One region of the Arthrobacter sp. KN11-1C genome, then DNA from elsewhere that is predicted to be linked to it. Evidence: predicted binding sites of a transcription regulator. Region 1 holds the regulator's gene; the other holds the start of a gene.

Region 1 (7,992 bases):
TGAAGGATTCCGTGCGTGCAGAGCAAGAGCATTTCATCCTGCGTTGAATGACCGGCGTTGCGTGCTTGGACCTCGGCCACTTGCGGGCAGATCGCGATGTCGCCAAGCATGCCCTGCGGGGCCGGCTTGCCCGGTGTCCCCGGCGTCAGCTCGTCCATCGGAACAGACAGGACATCGGTAGCGCCGGGTTCGTCCATGAGCTCGATATGGAGCTTCTCCATGGCGGGTTCGTCCACCAGAAGGATGGAGAGTTCGGCCTGCGGGTGAATGTAGAGGCGCTCGAAGATGAAGCGTGAAAGCGTCACCAATTGTGCCTCGTCCACCTGGACGCCGGACTCGTTGTTGACCTCGATGCTCATCGGTGTTCTCCCCGTTTGTCGTGGATGGGTGTGTGCTGGGCACGCACCCGGTGCTTTTCATCCCATGTGCTGTAGGCGGACACGATGTCGGCGACGAGCCGGTGCCTGACGACGTCGGAGGCGTCGAGCATCGTAAAGTTCACGCCGTCGATCCCGTCGAGGATTTCCTGGACGATGCGCAGCCCGGACGTGGCGCCGAAAGGCAGGTCCACCTGGGTGATATCGCCCGTGACGACCATCTTCGATCCGAAGCCCAAGCGGGTCAGGAACATCTTCATCTGTTCCGCGGTGGTGTTCTGGGCCTCATCGAGGATGATGAACGCGTCGTTGAGCGTGCGGCCGCGCATGTACGCAAGCGGTGCCACCTCGATGGTCCCGGCCGCCATGAGCCGCGGGATCGATTCCGGGTCCATCATGTCGTGCAGGGCGTCGTACAAAGGACGCAGGTACGGGTCGATCTTGTCGCTCAGCGTTCCCGGCAGGAAGCCGAGGCGTTCCCCTGCCTCGACGGCAGGCCGCGTGAGGATGATCCGGCTGACTTCCTTGAGCTGCAGTGCCTGAACGGCTTTTGCCATCGCCAGGTACGTCTTACCGGTGCCCGCCGGGCCGATCCCGAAGATCACCGTATTGTCGTCGATGGCGTCGACGTAGTTTTTCTGGTTCAGCGTTTTGGGGCGGATGGTGCGCCCGCGGCTCGAAAGAATGTTGTGGGTCAGGATTTCCACGGGGTTCTGCAGCGACTGGCTGCGCAACAAGGAAACGAGCTGTTGGAGGACGTCCGGGGTGATCACTGTCCCCTTGCCGACGAGGCCGCGGACTTCTTCCAGGAGGCGCATGATCCGGGGAACATCGCTCGACGGGCCGCTGAAGGAGAGTTCGTTGCCGCGCACATGAAAGTCGACGCCGGGGAACTGGGCTTCGATGTAGCGCAACGCCTCGTCATGGCTGCCAAGGGTCTGAACCATCTGATCCGAGTTGTCGAAGGTGACAACTTCCGTCCGGGCGCCCGGGACAGAGTGCGGGAACTCGGCCGGACCTGTGTCAACGCTGCCGGCCTTGGGCCGCCCGTTCAATGATTCTGTCATAGTGCTGGCCTTGCGGCCTGTGCTCCTCCGGCTTGGTGATGTCCATCGATTTTCTCCGATGTCCGTGTGCTGGATGGGCGCAGGATCGCGGGCCTCGGATTGCTTTCAATCCTACGCCAGCCAGTCTCCGGGATGGTTCCGGGCCGTTCCCCTCGGGCCCGCGAGCGGCGGATCTGCGCGCTTTGGTATCAACTCGGCATCGACCTCGTATCAATCGGATTGCAGTTCGCCGCCGGAGTATCGAAACGCCAACCGGCGCCCGCGGGACTATGACAAGCTGATTCATGGGCAAAAATGCCCCTGTGCCCGAAGCCGGGCGCACGACTCCCCCGCACCACAGCGGCCGAACACGAGCAGGGATCCACCATCACCAGGCCAGCCGTCACTCCACACGGCACTCGCATCCGGAAACGTTCCGCGATGCTTGTGACCGCCTTGACGGCTGCCTTGTTCCTGTCGGGTTGCATCGCGGATCGCACGGGGCAGGGTTCCACGACGCCGGTCCCCACCCCGACGGTCGCCCTGCAGGCGGCCCCCGACAGCAATGCTCCGCTCGAAACGACGCAGGCCTCGAACAAGATCCCTGTGTATTGGATCGGCCGCAGCGACACGGACACCTTCCTGTACCGCGAATTCCGTGACAACCCGGGCAACGAGAATCCGATCACCACGGCCCTGCGGATCATGATGTCCCAGAAGCCGTTGGATCACGACTACTTCACGCCGTGGCAGAACCCGAGCAGCCTGGCGACCACGATTTCCGGTAAGAACGTCGTCACGGTGGATGTCTCCCGCGACGCGTTCAATTCCAATCTCGACGGCGGGATGGCGCAGCGCGCGATCCAGCAACTCGTCTATACCGCCACTGCTGCGGCCGCGAGCTCAGGCCTCATCGATGCCGGACAACAGATCAAAGTGACCATCCTGGTGGACGGGCACACAGACTATATGGCGTTCGGGCAGGTCAAGCTGGGCGACGCCATGGTCCGCGACGCCACCGTGGTGGCACCCGTGTGGATCATCGATCCGCAGGAGGACCTGACCTTGCCTGCCGGTCCGGTCAAGTTCAATGGTCGGAGCACGGACCCCTCGAAGAAACTGCACTGGCAAATCCTTCGGGAGAATTCAAACGGCGACAAATCGTCCTACTTGACCGGGCAGACCACCGCTTCGACCGTACCCGGACAGGGCGGCGTCTTCAGCCTCACCGTGGGACTCGGAGCCGGGCGCTATGAATTGCGGGTCTCCTTGGTGGGCCCCAACGACGCAGACGTCGCGACGGATACCCGCTCCTTCAACGTCCGCTGACGAGCGTCTTCCTACCAGCGCCCCAGAATGTCACTGGCCAGTACGACGGCGGCAGGACCCGCCGTCGACGAGCGAAGCACGTGGTGGCCCAAGAGCGCGGTGACGGCACCGACGTCGCTGAGTTTGGTCACTTCACGGGGTGAAATGCCGCCCTCCGGGCCGACGATGAGCAGGACTTCCCGCCCCGCTTCGGTGTCCCCGCCGGAAATCCCGCCCCGCCAATTCTCCAGGACATCGCGCAACGGACGCTTCGCGTCCTCGTGAAGGATGATCGCCAGGTCAGCCGCGGCTACGGCCGCAGCCAGTCCGGAGCCGTCGACGGCGGCACGCACCTCGGGGATCCACGCGCGCCGCGCTTGCTTGGCGGCTGCGGTGGCGACGGATTGCCACTTCGCGTGGGCTTTGGCAGCCCTCTCGCCCTTCCAACGGACGATGGAACGCTCGGCCTGCCAGGGCACGACGGCGTCGATCCCGAGTTCCGTTGCCGTCTCGACGGCAAGCTCGTCTCGGTCGCCCTTCGCCAGCGCCTGGACCAGCACAAGCCGCACGGCCGGCCGGCCTTCCTCCTGGACGGCGGAGGCAAGGACGGTCAAGGTTCCCTGTCCGGATTCGGACACCGTCCCCGTGAGCCGCTTACCGGCACCGTCGGCGATATCGACCGCTTCGCCGATTTCCAGGCGCTTGACCGTGACAGCGTGCCTGGCTTCGGCACCGTCGAGCACGAAAGTGTCACCGGGGCCGAGCCCGTCCAGGGTTCCGGCAGCGGTGAAGAATACGGGGTTGCTCACCGCTACAGGTTACCGAGCTTGTCCCGCAGCTTCGCGAACATACCGCCGCTGGCCACGAGCTTGCCCTCGGTGAACTGCTCTCCGCGCAATTTGGCCAGTTGGCGGAGGAGGTCTTCCTGGGCGGCGTCGAGCTTGCCGGGCGTCTCAACATGCAGGTGAACCTTGAGGTCTCCCCTGCCGTAGCCGCGCAGGTGGGTGACGCCCAGCCCGCGGAGGGTGATGACTTCGCCGGACTGGGTGCCCGACTTGACGTCGATCTCCTGGGGGCCGTCGAAAGTCTCAAGCTGCAGTTCCGTGCCCAATGCCGCGGCGGTCATCGGAACGCTGAGCGTTGCATGAAGGTCGTCGCCTTCACGAAGGTAGGTGGAATCGCTGTTGACCCGGATCTCCACGTAGAGGTCGCCGGGAGGCCCGCCCGCAGGACCTGCTTCGCCTTGCGACGACAGCTGGATGCGGGTTCCGGTGGCGACGCCGCCCGGTACCTTGACGGTCAGAGAACGGCGGCTGCGGATGCGGCCCTGGCCGTTGCATTCATTGCAAGGATCCTTGATGATCGAGCCGAAACCTTCGCACGATCCGCACGGCGCCGCGGTCATGACCTGGCCGAGGATCGAGCGCACAGCCCGCTGGACCTGGCCCGAGCCGCCGCAGATGTCGCAGCGCTCCGGGTGGGTGCCCGCGCGGCAGCATGAGCCCTCGCACGTGGGGCAGATGACAGCGGTGTCCACCTCAAGCTTCTTGTTGACGCCGAAGACAGCCTCGCGCAAGTCGATGCGGACACTGATGAGGGCGTCCTGCCCGCGGCGCATGCGCGATGCGGGGCCTTGCATGCCGCCTCCTCCGCCGAAGAAGGTGTCGAAGATGTCCTGGAACGCGAATCCCTGGCCCGCGTAGCCTCCGCCGAAACCGTTGTCCGTCCCGTTCTCGTTGCCTGTGGCGTCGTAGACGCGGCGCTTCTGGGGGTCGGAGAGGACCTCGTAAGCGTGGGTCACGGCTTTGAATTCCTCCGCAGCGCCGGCCCCGGGGTTCACATCGGGGTGCAGCTTACGTGCAAGCTTGCGGTAGGCCTTCTTGATCTCCTCGCCGGTTGCTTCCGACGAGACGCCCAGAACGTCATAGTGACTGCTCAAAGTCGGTATCTCTTCCTTTATTACGGGTACACTGCGTTTCTTGCGAGGCGGTTCCAGCCGAAGCCGTCAACCGCCCAGAATGCGGGAAAGGTAGCGCGCGACGGCACGGACGGCCGCCATGGTGTTGGGGTAGTCCATGCGGGTGGGCCCAAGAATGCCGATCTTGGCGCTGCTGCCCGGGCCGTACCCCGTGGCAACCACCGAAGCCTCGGAGAGGCCGTCATAGGGGTTTTCACGGCCGATGCTCACCGTGACTCCCCGGGGGTCTTCCGCCATGTCCGACAGCAGCCGCAACATGACAACCTGTTCCTCGAGCGCTTCGAGGACGGGGCCGATGCTCAGGGGGAAGTCCACATTGGAGCGGGCCAGGTTTGCCGTGCCGGCCATGACCATGCGTTCGTCTCGGCTCCGGTCGGCGAGCCTTTGCAGGCCGTGGGCAAGGGCGCCTGCAAGGTTCCGAAGCGCCGGCGGGCACAAGGCCACCACGGAGGGCAGGACTTGGGGCATGAGGTCGAGCTGGGAGCCGGCAACGCTTCCAAGGAATCGCGCGCGCAAGGCCATGAGCTCCTCGTCAGCAGTGTCCGCTGCTGCGTGCACAACGCCTTGTTCCACTTTGCCCGAATCCGCGATCAACACGACCAGAACCTGGCGCGGTGCCAAAAGGACAAACTCGATGTGCCGGACGCGTGCCCGGCTCAGGTGCGGATACTGGACGACGGCGACCTGGTTGGTCAATTGGGACAGGAGCCGGACCGTGCGCTCCAGGATGTCCTCGACGTCGTCGGGCCCCTCAAGCAACGAGTGGATGGCCCGGCGCTCGGCAGCCGACAGCGGCTTGACCTCGGAAATACGGTCCACGAACAGGCGGTAGCCCTTGTCCGTGGGAATGCGGCCCGCACTGGTGTGCGGTGCCGCAATGAGGCCTTCCTCTTCCAAGAGGGCCATGTCATTGCGGATGGTGGCGCTCGACACTCCCAGATGGTGCCGTTCGACGAGGGCTTTGGAGCCGACGGGTTCGCGGGAGTGAACGTAGTCCTCCACGATGGCGCGTAACACTTCAAGCTTGCGTGGTTCGCTCACTGCCCACCTCCATTCAACAACCGGTACTTCTACAGTTAGCACTCAACATGCCCAAGTGCTAACAAGTCTAGTATGAGCCACCTCGTTGTTAGCATTGGTACCGCTCGCGGCGAACATGATGCCCGCGCGGTCCTGCGGAATGCCAAGGACCGTGACCGATCCCTTAGCGCAAAGTGGTGTGAAGACCGTGTCTTACGACAATTGGGGCCCGCAAGACCTCTCCTCGCCGGCCAAACGGCAACTTCCTGAAGTGCCTGTTGAACGCGGAATGGTGCTCGAGGACGTCCAGTCCGGTTGGGTCGGGGCCGTAACCAGGGTGGAGAAGTCCGGCGGCATGCACATCGTGGTGCTTGAGGACCGGCGGGGCAAGGCGAAATCGTTCCGGCTCGGCTTCGGATTCCTGCTGGAGGGACAAGCGGTGAAGCTCCTCCCGCCGGCGCCGCGCGCGGCGGCAAAGGGCGCGTCGCAACCGGGCAGGACGGCGTCGGGTTCAGTCCGGGTTGCCGGCCAGCGGGCCCAAGTCGCCAAGGCAAGCCGGATCTGGGTAGAAGGCAAGCACGACGCCGAACTTGTGGAAAAGGTCTGGGGAGACGATCTCCGGGTGGAGGGCATCGTCGTCGAGCCCTTGCACGGCGTGGACGATCTGAAGGCTGCCATCGCCGCGTTCTCCCCCGGCCCTGGCCGCCGGCTCGGAATCTTGGTGGACCACTTGGTGCCGGACTCGAAGGAGTCGCGCATCGCTGCCGACGCCATGACGTTGCCGGGCGCTAAAGGAAACGTCCTGATCGTCGGCCACCCGTATGTGGACGTCTGGCAGGCAATCCGGCCCAAGGTGCTGGGGATCGATCAATGGCCGACCGTAGCGCGCGGCACGGATTGGAAGACCGGGATCCTCAGGTCGTTCGGTTGGCCGCACGAGACGGCCGAAGACGTGGGACTGGGTTGGCAGAGGCTTCTGGGCGCCGTCCATAGCTACGCCGACCTGGAAGCGTCTTTGCTGGGTCGCGTGGAGGAAGTGATCGATTTCCTGACCGTCGCATGATGATGTAGACGCCTCCGGCCCGGGACGTGGTCGTCCGATCCCGGCCCGAGCAAGTATTCTGGGACAGCAACACCGCACCTATAGATACTCGAAGGAAGAAACTGTGGCAGACAACGCTCCTGACGATCGGGACGGCGCCTCGGGCCAGTCCCAGTACCACGGCGTTCCTGCCAACGCGCTGCCCTTGACCGCCTCGGAAGACCGGCAATGGGCAACCTTGGCGCACTTCGGCGGGATCCTTGGCTGTGTTCCATCGCTCCTGATTTACCTGATTTTCCGCGAACGTGGCCCGTTCACGGCCCAGGAATCCAAGGAAGCACTGAACTTCACGTTGCCGCCCACGATTGCCGCGGTGCTCGCCAACATTCTCGTTTTGCTCCCGGTAGTGGGAAACCTGTTCGCCGTCCTCGCCACGGGAATCTGGGTCGCGGTGACCTGCTTCTCGGTGTCCGCCGGAATCCGCGTCAACCACGGACAGCCGCACCGCTACCGCTTCAACCTGCGCTGGATCAAGTAGCCGTTCTTCGCGGAGCCTTTGGCGGCTCCGCGCCGCACGCTAGTCCGGAAGGATCCGGCGGACCACGGCATCTGCGAGCAGCCGGCCCTTCAGGGTCAGGACCAGCCGTCCTTGGAAGGCCGCTGCGGGTTCGACCAGGCCGTCGGCAATGAGGCCTGCGACGGCGTGACGGCCCACCTTGTCGAGCGCGTCGACCTGAAGCCCTGTGCCGAGGCGCGCCTCCAGCATGATGCGTTCCACTTCCCGGGTTCCGGCGTCGAGCGTTTCGCGTCCAGCGGCCGGTGAGGCCCCGCTACCAAGCCGGTTGGCGTAGGCGGTGGGGTGCTTGACGTTCCACCAGCGGACGCCGCCCATGTGGGAATGCGCGCCGGGTCCGATGCCCCACCAATCGTCTCCCCGCCAGTAGGCAAGGTTGTGTTTGCACGCCTGTTCGGGAGTGCGGGACCAGTTGCTGACCTCGTACCAGTCCAGCCCCGCGGCGCTGATCAGCTGGTCGGCGAGTTCGTACTTGGCAGCGTGGTCGTCGTCGTCGATCCCGGGAACTTCTCCGCGCCGGATCTGAGCCGCCAGCTTGGTGCCTTCTTCCACGATCAGCGCATAGGCACTGATGTGGTCCGGGTCGTAGGACAAGGCAGTCTCCAGGGACGTCTGCCAATCCGCCATGGACTCCCCGGGAGTGCCGT
Region 2 (7,992 bases), 1.0 Mb from region 1:
TCCGGGACTCCGTGACGGTGTCCATGGCGGCGGACAGCAACGGCGTCTGGACGGAAATCCGCTTGGAGATCCGGGAGGAAGTATCAGCTTCAGAGGGAATGACGTTGGTGTGGCCCGGCAGCAGCAGGACGTCGTCGTAGGTCAGGCCGACAAAGCCAAAGGGATCGTGTTGGGGCTGGGTCATGAGTGCGCCTCTTACCTTAGTTCTTGGGGGTTGCTCTGGTAGGGGTTGCAGCTGATGACCAGCCCGTCATTACGGGACTGGCCTGTGCAGAAAGGTTCTGAATAAATAGTAGAACCTCGCCGCCGATCCCCATATTCCGCGAGGGCAATGTGAGCAACGGCACCCCGGGTGCTCCCGTCGGGCCCGGCGGGGCGTCCGGATGCCTGGCTCCGGACGCCTGGCTCCGAGAGCCTAGCTCCAGCCGGTGGCGGCCAGCCATCTTTCCTTGAGCATCGGCGCCATGCTCGCAACATAGGTCTTGGAGAGGTGGTTGTTGTCCAAGTAGACAAACGTGTTACCCACAACCCCGGGACATTCGGTGCCGTTGCAGATCAGATCGGTCATATCCAGGACGGACAAGCCCGGGTACTTCCCCTGAAGCGATGCGAGCGGGTTTTGGGCCGCGAGCAATTGCTCCTGGCTTGGATTGCAGTCGGGGCTGTGTTGACCTTTGACCGCGACGCAATCAGCCATGTTGAAATCGAATCGCGGGTTGTCCCGTACGGCGATGACGTTGATGCCCTTCCCCGTGAGCATCTTGACTGTGTCTTCAAGGCCGACTGTCAGCTTTTCATCGGGCGACGAGGGCGATGCCGCCGTCCCTACGAGGAACACGGCACTCGGTGGATGCTGGTCGATCTGCTGGACGACGGCGTCGTTGAAGGCCTTGCACGGTGCGTCCAATCCGGAGGTATCCACGGTGAACGGGCACGCGCCGAGCAGCAGCTGGTAGGCGCGCCATTGCTCCTGTTCGGCCACCGGAGCCACCGCGGCCAGCCATTGCTCCGCGTGGGAGTCGCCGAGCACCAGAATGGTCCGGCTGGATTCGGCCGGCTGATTGTTTTGAAGGCAAACCCCTTGGAGGACTTTGGATGAAGGCACCAGATCTCCCGAGCATTTGCTGGGTAGATTTGCCCAGTCCTGGGCCAGCTTTTCAGCGGTGGGAAGCAGGACAGCGCTCGGACTCACTTCGTTGACGTAGCCGGGCACCAGGGCAGCGGCTCCAGGGTTGTCCTTTTGGGCTTGGTCCATGGCGATTTTGGCGGTCACGTTCTGCTGGACAGTGAAACCGAGCAACGGCACTATCGCGATAGTGAGGCAGGCGACGATCGCGAGGGCGGCGCGTCGCCGGTTCACTTCGGGCCACTTCCATTCCCTGAACGGCTTCTCGACGAACTTGGTCGTCAGGAAGGCCAGAACCAAGGCGGTTGCGATGATGACGGTCCCGGAGAGCCAGCCTGCGTGGTCCTTCCCTGTCCAGATGAGGGAGATGACCAGCAACGGCCAGTGCCACAAGTACAGCGCGTAGGAGTTGTCGCCCAGGCGAACGAGGGGCCTCGAGCTGAGGATCCAGTCCACTCCGAATCGGCTGCCCGTCTGGCCCGCGGCAATGATGCAGGCAGCCGCCAAGGTTGGCCAGAGGGCCACGAAGCCAGGGAACGCAGTCTGGACCTGGAGCACGATCCCGCAGCTCAGCATGGCGATCACGCCGACCCAGCCCATCACCACACGGACGTTCTTCGAGATCTTCAACATCGGCAGGGCCAGGGCAGCCAGTGTTCCGAGGGCGAACTCCCACAGCCTGGCGAAAGTATCAAAGTAGGCGGTGGTCTGGTTCGACGCCGTGGCAATGATCGAGTAGGTGAGCGACACCAGGAAGATCAGCCCGAACACGTATGTCAGGGCGACCCTGTAGCGGAGGGCGTACTTTCTGCAGACCAAGGCGGCGATCGCGAAAATGACCGGCCAAAGGATGAAGACCTGGCCCTGGATCGAGAGGGACCAGAAATGCTGCAACGGACTCGCTTGGCTGCGGTCGGCAGCGTAGTAGTTGACCGCCTCTCGCTGGAGGAGCCAGTTCTGGACGTAGAACAGGGAGGCCCAGACCTGGTCGACCAACGCTGCCCACCGGGTTTTGGGGAGGACCACGAAGATGGCGGCCAAAGTACCCAGGAGAACCACGACGGTAGCCGGAAGCAGACGCCGGAACAAGTGAAGCCAATGCCTCAGCAGGTCCATGGGCCGGTGCTGCGCATAGCGGTTTGTGAACTGCAATGTCATCAAGAAGGCGGACACCAGAAGGAAGACGTCTACGCCACCGGAAACCCTGCCGAACCACACGTGGTACGTAACCACCATGAGCACTGCGAGGGAGCGCAGGCCTTGAATTTCAGGGCGAAAGTTCGACTTTCTCCCGGTGCCACTGGAACGACGTTGCTCCTTGGTAGTAGCCGTCGTTTGCGCAGTTGACACAACAATGCCCCTCAATGACCTAGATCGAACCATAAATCTTACTGATTCGTAATAACAAGTGCCAATCGAAAATCCATTCGAGAAGCATCCATCACTCAATTAGGTCATGCCTGGCTGGACGTTGACATGGCGAATGCCGAGTGCCAACTGTGGGCTCGCGCATGAGACGAACGTCGTCGGGAGCCAAACGCAGGAGGCCCGGCCCCCAAAAGGGGACCGGGCCTTCTTTCACGCAGGTGGGCGGTCTGGGCCCACGCCGCCCGGGTTCCCTGGCCGAAGCGAAGCGAGGCTAGGGAGGCGGTGGGGATTAGTGGCTGTGGCCTGCGTGTTCGTCTTCTTCGGCCGGCTTTTCGACAACCAGGGTCTCGGTGGTGAGAACCAGGGCTGCGATGGACGCGGCGTTCTGGAGCGCGGAGCGGGTGACCTTGACGGGGTCGATCACGCCGGCGGCGATCAGGTCCTCGTACACGGCGGTCTTCGCGTTGAAGCCGTGGTTGTCTTCGAGCTCGGCAACCTTGGCGACGACGACGTAGCCGTCGAAGCCGGCGTTCTGGGCGATCCAGCGAAGGGGCTGGGTCAGGGCGCGGCGGACGATGCCGACGGCGGCAGCCGCGTCGCCTTCCAGAGCCTTGACGGCAGCGTCCTCGTCCAGTGCCTTGAGGGCGTGGATGAGGGCGGAACCGCCGCCGGAGACGATGCCTTCTTCAAGGGCAGCACGCGTGGAGGACACTGCGTCCTCGATACGGTGCTTCTTTTCCTTGAGCTCGACCTCGGTGGCTGCGCCGACCTTGATGACGCCGATGCCGCCGGCCAGCTTTGCAAGCCTTTCCTGCAGCTTTTCCCGGTCCCAGTCGGAGTCGGTGCGGGTCAGCTCGGCACGGATCTGGGCGACGCGTGCTGCGACGTCCTCGGGCGTGCCGGCGCCGTCAACAATGGTGGTGTTGTCCTTGGTGACGGTGATGCGGCGGGCACTCCCGAGGACCTCGAGGCCAACCTGGTCCAGGGACAGGCCGAGCTCCGGGGAGACAACCTGTGCGCCGGTCAGCGTGGCGATGTCCTGCAGCATGGCCTTGCGGCGGTCGCCGAAGCCCGGTGCCTTGACGGCAACGACGTTCAGGGTGCCGCGGATACGGTTGACGATCAGCGTGGACAGCGCTTCGCCGTCGATGTCTTCAGCAATGATGAAGAGCGGCTTGGCGGCCTGCAGGGCCTTCTCGAGGAGCGGCAGGAATTCCTGCAGCGAGGAGATCTTGCCCTGGTTGATCAGGATGAGGGCGTCTTCCAGAACAGCTTCCTGGCGTTCCGCGTCAGTGACGAAGTACGGGGACAGGTAGCCCTTGTCGAACTGCATGCCCTCGGTGAGGACCAGTTCGGTCTGCGTGGTGGAGGACTCTTCGATGGTGATGACACCATCCTTGCCGACCTTGCCGAAAGCCTCGGCGAGGAGTTCGCCAACCTCATCGCTCTGGGCGGAGATCGCGGCGACGCTGGCAACCTGGGTGCCTTCTACCTCGCGGGCGTTCTCCAGGAGGCGGGCAGCCACGGCCTTGACGGAAACCTCGATGCCACGCTTGATTTCGCCCGGGGCGGCTCCAGCGGCAACGTTGCGCAGGCCTTCCTTGACGAGGGCCTGTGCGAGCACGGTGGCCGTGGTGGTGCCATCGCCCGCGACGTCATTGGTCTTGGTGGCGACTTCCTTGGCCAGCTGCGCGCCAAGGTTCTCATACGGGTCGTCGAGTTCGACTTCGCGGGCGATCGTCACGCCGTCGTTGGTGATGGTGGGAGCTCCCCACTTCTTGTCCAGAACGACGTTGCGGCCACGCGGGCCAAGGGTGACCTTGACGGTGTTGGCGAGCTTGTCAATGCCTGCTTCGAGCGAGCGACGGGCAGCGTCGTTAAACGCAAGCTGCTTTGCCATGGTTGTGTCCTTTCAAGACGGAAAACCCGCACCGCTGATTCGACCGGAAAGTCCGACGTGATCTGCGATGCGGGATCCAGGGAATTACTTAACGACGATCGCCAGAACGTCGCGGGCGGACAGAACGAGGTATTCGTTGCCGCCGGTCTTGACTTCAGTTCCGCCGTACTTGGAGTAGATGACGACGTCGCCAACGGTTACGTCGACCGGAACCCGGTTGCCGTTGTCATCGAAGCGGCCGGGGCCAACTGCAACAACTTCGCCTTCCTGCGGCTTTTCCTGTGCAGTGTCCGGGATGACCAGGCCGGAAGCCGTGGTCTGCTCTGCTTCGAGCGGGCGGACAACAATGCGATCCTCGAGAGGCTTAATGGAGACCGACACTCGGATCTCTCCTTTACGTGAGGTAGTACATGGACTATCAAACCAGGGGTGCCGTGGCGTGCCTACCGTCGTCGCGGTGCCGGTAAGTGCCTGGCGGCATTAGCACCCGCCTAGGGAGAGTGCTAATCAAGACTCTATGTAAGCATTAGCACTCGGTCAAGGCGAGTGCCAGAATTCCGTCACGGGTGAACGCCTGGAGCGCCTCTCCGGCTCAGAAGCTCATTGCCCGGCGAGGTCGTCGAAGTCGACATCCTCGCCGTCGTCGTACTCTTCCTCCGGCGCGGTTCCGCGGTTCAGGTACAGCACCACGCCGCTCGCAAGCGCCACGACGCCGAACACCACCAGCCCGACGATCGCACCGATGCGCGCACCGGAGTAGGTGTCCCGGATGTCCCGGGCCTCGTCGGTGGCGTCCTGGACGCTCTTTCCGGTCATCGAGTAGGTAGCGGCGTTGAAGGAATCGAGGAAGAAAATAATGATCAAGAGAGCGATGCAGACAACAGCAATCAAAGCACCGACGATGAGCGCCGGGCGGGCATACTTGGAAAGATTTCCGGCGAAGGGACGTCTATCGGGGACAGAGGGAGAACCATTGGCGTCGTCAGGCTGGCGTACTGGGTTGTCTTCCATGGCATCAACCCTATCCGCCCGAGTGCTCCCGGATCCCCCTCCACCCCGCAAGACGGGCGAGCACTAGGCTAGTTCCCATGGCTGACACACCCCAGGACCACATTGCCCCCCTGCTGACAACGGAGGGTTGGGAACTTCTGGCATCCTTGGGGCCGTACCGCGACGGCGAAGCGTTGGCCCTCAATGCCCGCTTGCGCAAGGACGGCCACTCCCCCGAGCTGGTGGCCGCCGTCCTCACCCAATCCAGGCTCCGCACCCGGGCCGAGGCCAAGTTCGGCGAATTCGCCCGGCAGATGCTTTTCACCCAAGCCGGCCTGGAGCAGGCCACCCGGCTCAATGTGGCAGCCAGGCACGCCGAGCGATTCGCCAAGGCGGGCACGCAGCACGTAGCGGACCTGGGCTGCGGGCTCGGAGCCGACTCCATGGCCATGGCCTCCATGGACATCAAGGTCACCGCCGTGGAACTGGATGAGACCACCGCAGCGTGCGCCACCATCAATCTCATGCCTTTCCCCCACGCGTCGGTGGTGCACTCTGACGCTACGTCCGTGCCCCTCGACGGGGTCGACGGCGTGTGGCTCGATCCGGCGCGCCGCACGACGTCGTCGTCGGGGACGAAGCGTATCTGGGATCCGGAGGCGTTCTCGCCGCCATTGTCCTTCGTTGAATCGCTGGCGGCTACTGGAAAGTCGGTCGGCGTCAAAATGGGTCCGGGGATGCCGCACGGATCGGTTCCGGCCGGCTGCGAGGCGCAGTGGGTCTCGGTGGGAGGGGACGTCACCGAAGTAACGCTGTGGTTCAACGACGTCGCCCGTCCCGGCATCCGCCGTGCGGCACTGGTGCTCGGGCCGCAGGGCGCAGCCGAGATCACCAGCGGCGAAGATTTCGACGGCGGCCCGGTGCCCGATGTCGGACCCGTGGAGGGGTACCTCTATGAACCGGACGGCGCGGTGATCCGCGCGGGACTGGTGGCCGACGTCGCGCTCCGGCTCGGCGGGCACCTGGTGGACCGACACATCGCCTACATTTGCGCGCCGGAGCTACTGGAGACCCCGTTCGCCCGTGCCTACAGAGTCCTGGAGGTCATGCCGTTGAACGTCAAGGCCCTCAAGGCCTGGGTGAAGGCCAACGGTGTCGGTGTCCTGGACATCAAGAAGCGCGGCACCTCCGTCACCCCCGAGGAACTGCGGAAACAATTGCTGCCGGCCGGAAAGGGCTCGGCAAAAGGCCGCGGCAACAAGACAGCCACCCTGGTCCTCACGAGGATCGGCGAGGAAAAGGTGGCTGTTGTGGTGGAGCCGGTAGCGGCCGACTAGGTTACGCCAAGCCCGGCCCGCGGCGCCCTACTGGGCTCGCGTGAACTCTTCGGCAGCGGCCACTTGCTCCGCAGTTGGCGTGATGCCGGTGTAGAGAACGAACTGTTCGAGCGCCTGGATCGTGGCTACCTCGGCGCCGGTGATCACGGTCTTTCCTGCCGCGCGACCGGCCTTGATGAGCGGCGTTTCGGCGGGGAGGGCGACGACGTCGAACACTACCTTCGCGGCCGCGACCGCTGCTTCGGGGAAAGACAGCGAGCCGGACTCGGGTCCGCCGGCCATGCCGATCGGCGTGACGTTGACGATCACGTCCGCGGTCGACTCCCCTACCTCGGCCTGCCAGCCGAAACCGTAGAGCGCCGCGAGGGATTGTCCGGGCTTCTCGTTCCGCGCAACCACCGTGACGCGAGAGAACCCGGCGTCGCGGAAGGCTGCCGCGGTGGCCTTGGCCATGCCGCCGGAACCGCGGAGCAGCACGGACGAGGCCGGGTCGATCGCGTTGCGCTCGATCAGCTGGGCGATCGCCGTGTAGTCGGTGTTGTAGGCCGTGAGTACGCCGTCGTCGTTCACGATCGTGTTGACCGAGTCGATAGCGGCCGCCGATGCGTCCATGCGGTCGACGAGGGCGATGACGTCTTCCTTGTACGGCATCGAGACGGCGCAGCCGCGGATGCCCAGGCCGCGCACGCCGGCGATCGCGTTCGGGAGGTCCGCGGGAGCGAAGGCTTTGTAGATCCAGTTCAGGCCGAGCGCCTCGTAGAGGAAGTTGTGGAAACGCGTTCCGTTGTTGCTCGGCCGGGCAGAGAGTGAAATGCAGAGCGTCATGTCTTTGTTGAGGATCGGCATAACGGGGCTTCCTTCGCGTAGCGGGTTCTCTGCCCAGCCTAGACGGAAGCTAGCCTTGGCGCGCCTTGAAGCGCGGGTTCAGCTTGTTGATGACAAAGGTGCGGCCTCGCCGGCGCACCACTTGCGCGCCGGGGACCTTCTTGAGGGCACGCAGCGAATTCCTGACTTTCATGGGGTTCTCCTTCTCGGGTTGTGACGTGAAAGATGCATGTTCACCATCTTAGATGCAAATCATTCTCATTAGCAACATGTTGTTTTCCTTCCATGAAATCCGTCCATGCGGTACCGTACCGCCCCTGCATTAGACTTGAGCCAACCGCTGACGGCCCCACGGCGGGCATTGCTCAGGGCGTTTTGGCAAATACCGAGGGGACCCACGTGCAGATTGATTTCGCTTCATCCAGGCAGTCGACCCTGGGGGTGGA

What was found. Region 1 encodes HrcA, which represses chaperone genes, less so after heat shock. Its sites were predicted from a motif close to TTNGCACTCGNNNNNNNCGAGTGCNAA; they were not measured.
Region 2: groES (co-chaperone GroES) is a predicted target of HrcA. The motif match lies at 4,921-4,947, and genes of this name have one in related genera.

What each region holds. Positions count from the first base shown of each region.
Region 1 covers NZ_CP197467.1:2,121,619-2,129,610, forward strand. Annotated here, with positions in the region: gene ybeY (rRNA maturation RNase YbeY) at 1-359, opposite strand, end outside; gene ACSBOX_RS09930 (PhoH family protein) at 356-1,444, opposite strand; gene ACSBOX_RS09935 (GerMN domain-containing protein) at 1,865-2,752, shown strand; gene ACSBOX_RS09940 (16S rRNA (uracil(1498)-N(3))-methyltransferase) at 2,764-3,540, opposite strand; gene dnaJ (molecular chaperone DnaJ) at 3,543-4,670, opposite strand; gene hrcA (heat-inducible transcriptional repressor HrcA) at 4,737-5,750, opposite strand; gene ACSBOX_RS09955 (DUF3097 domain-containing protein) at 5,938-6,792, shown strand; gene ACSBOX_RS09960 (DUF4870 domain-containing protein) at 6,896-7,309, shown strand; gene hemW (radical SAM family heme chaperone HemW) at 7,349-7,992, opposite strand, start outside.
Region 2 covers NZ_CP197467.1:1,120,917-1,128,908, reverse strand. Annotated here, with positions in the region: gene guaB (IMP dehydrogenase) at 1-184, opposite strand, end outside; gene ACSBOX_RS05340 (acyltransferase family protein) at 416-2,362, opposite strand; gene groL (chaperonin GroEL) at 2,784-4,394, opposite strand; gene groES (co-chaperone GroES) at 4,479-4,775, opposite strand; gene ACSBOX_RS05325 (hypothetical protein) at 4,995-5,405, opposite strand; gene ACSBOX_RS05320 (THUMP-like domain-containing protein) at 5,483-6,721, shown strand; gene ACSBOX_RS05315 (shikimate 5-dehydrogenase) at 6,749-7,567, opposite strand; gene ykgO (type B 50S ribosomal protein L36) at 7,617-7,739, opposite strand; gene ACSBOX_RS05305 (glutamate--cysteine ligase) at 7,946-7,992, shown strand, end outside.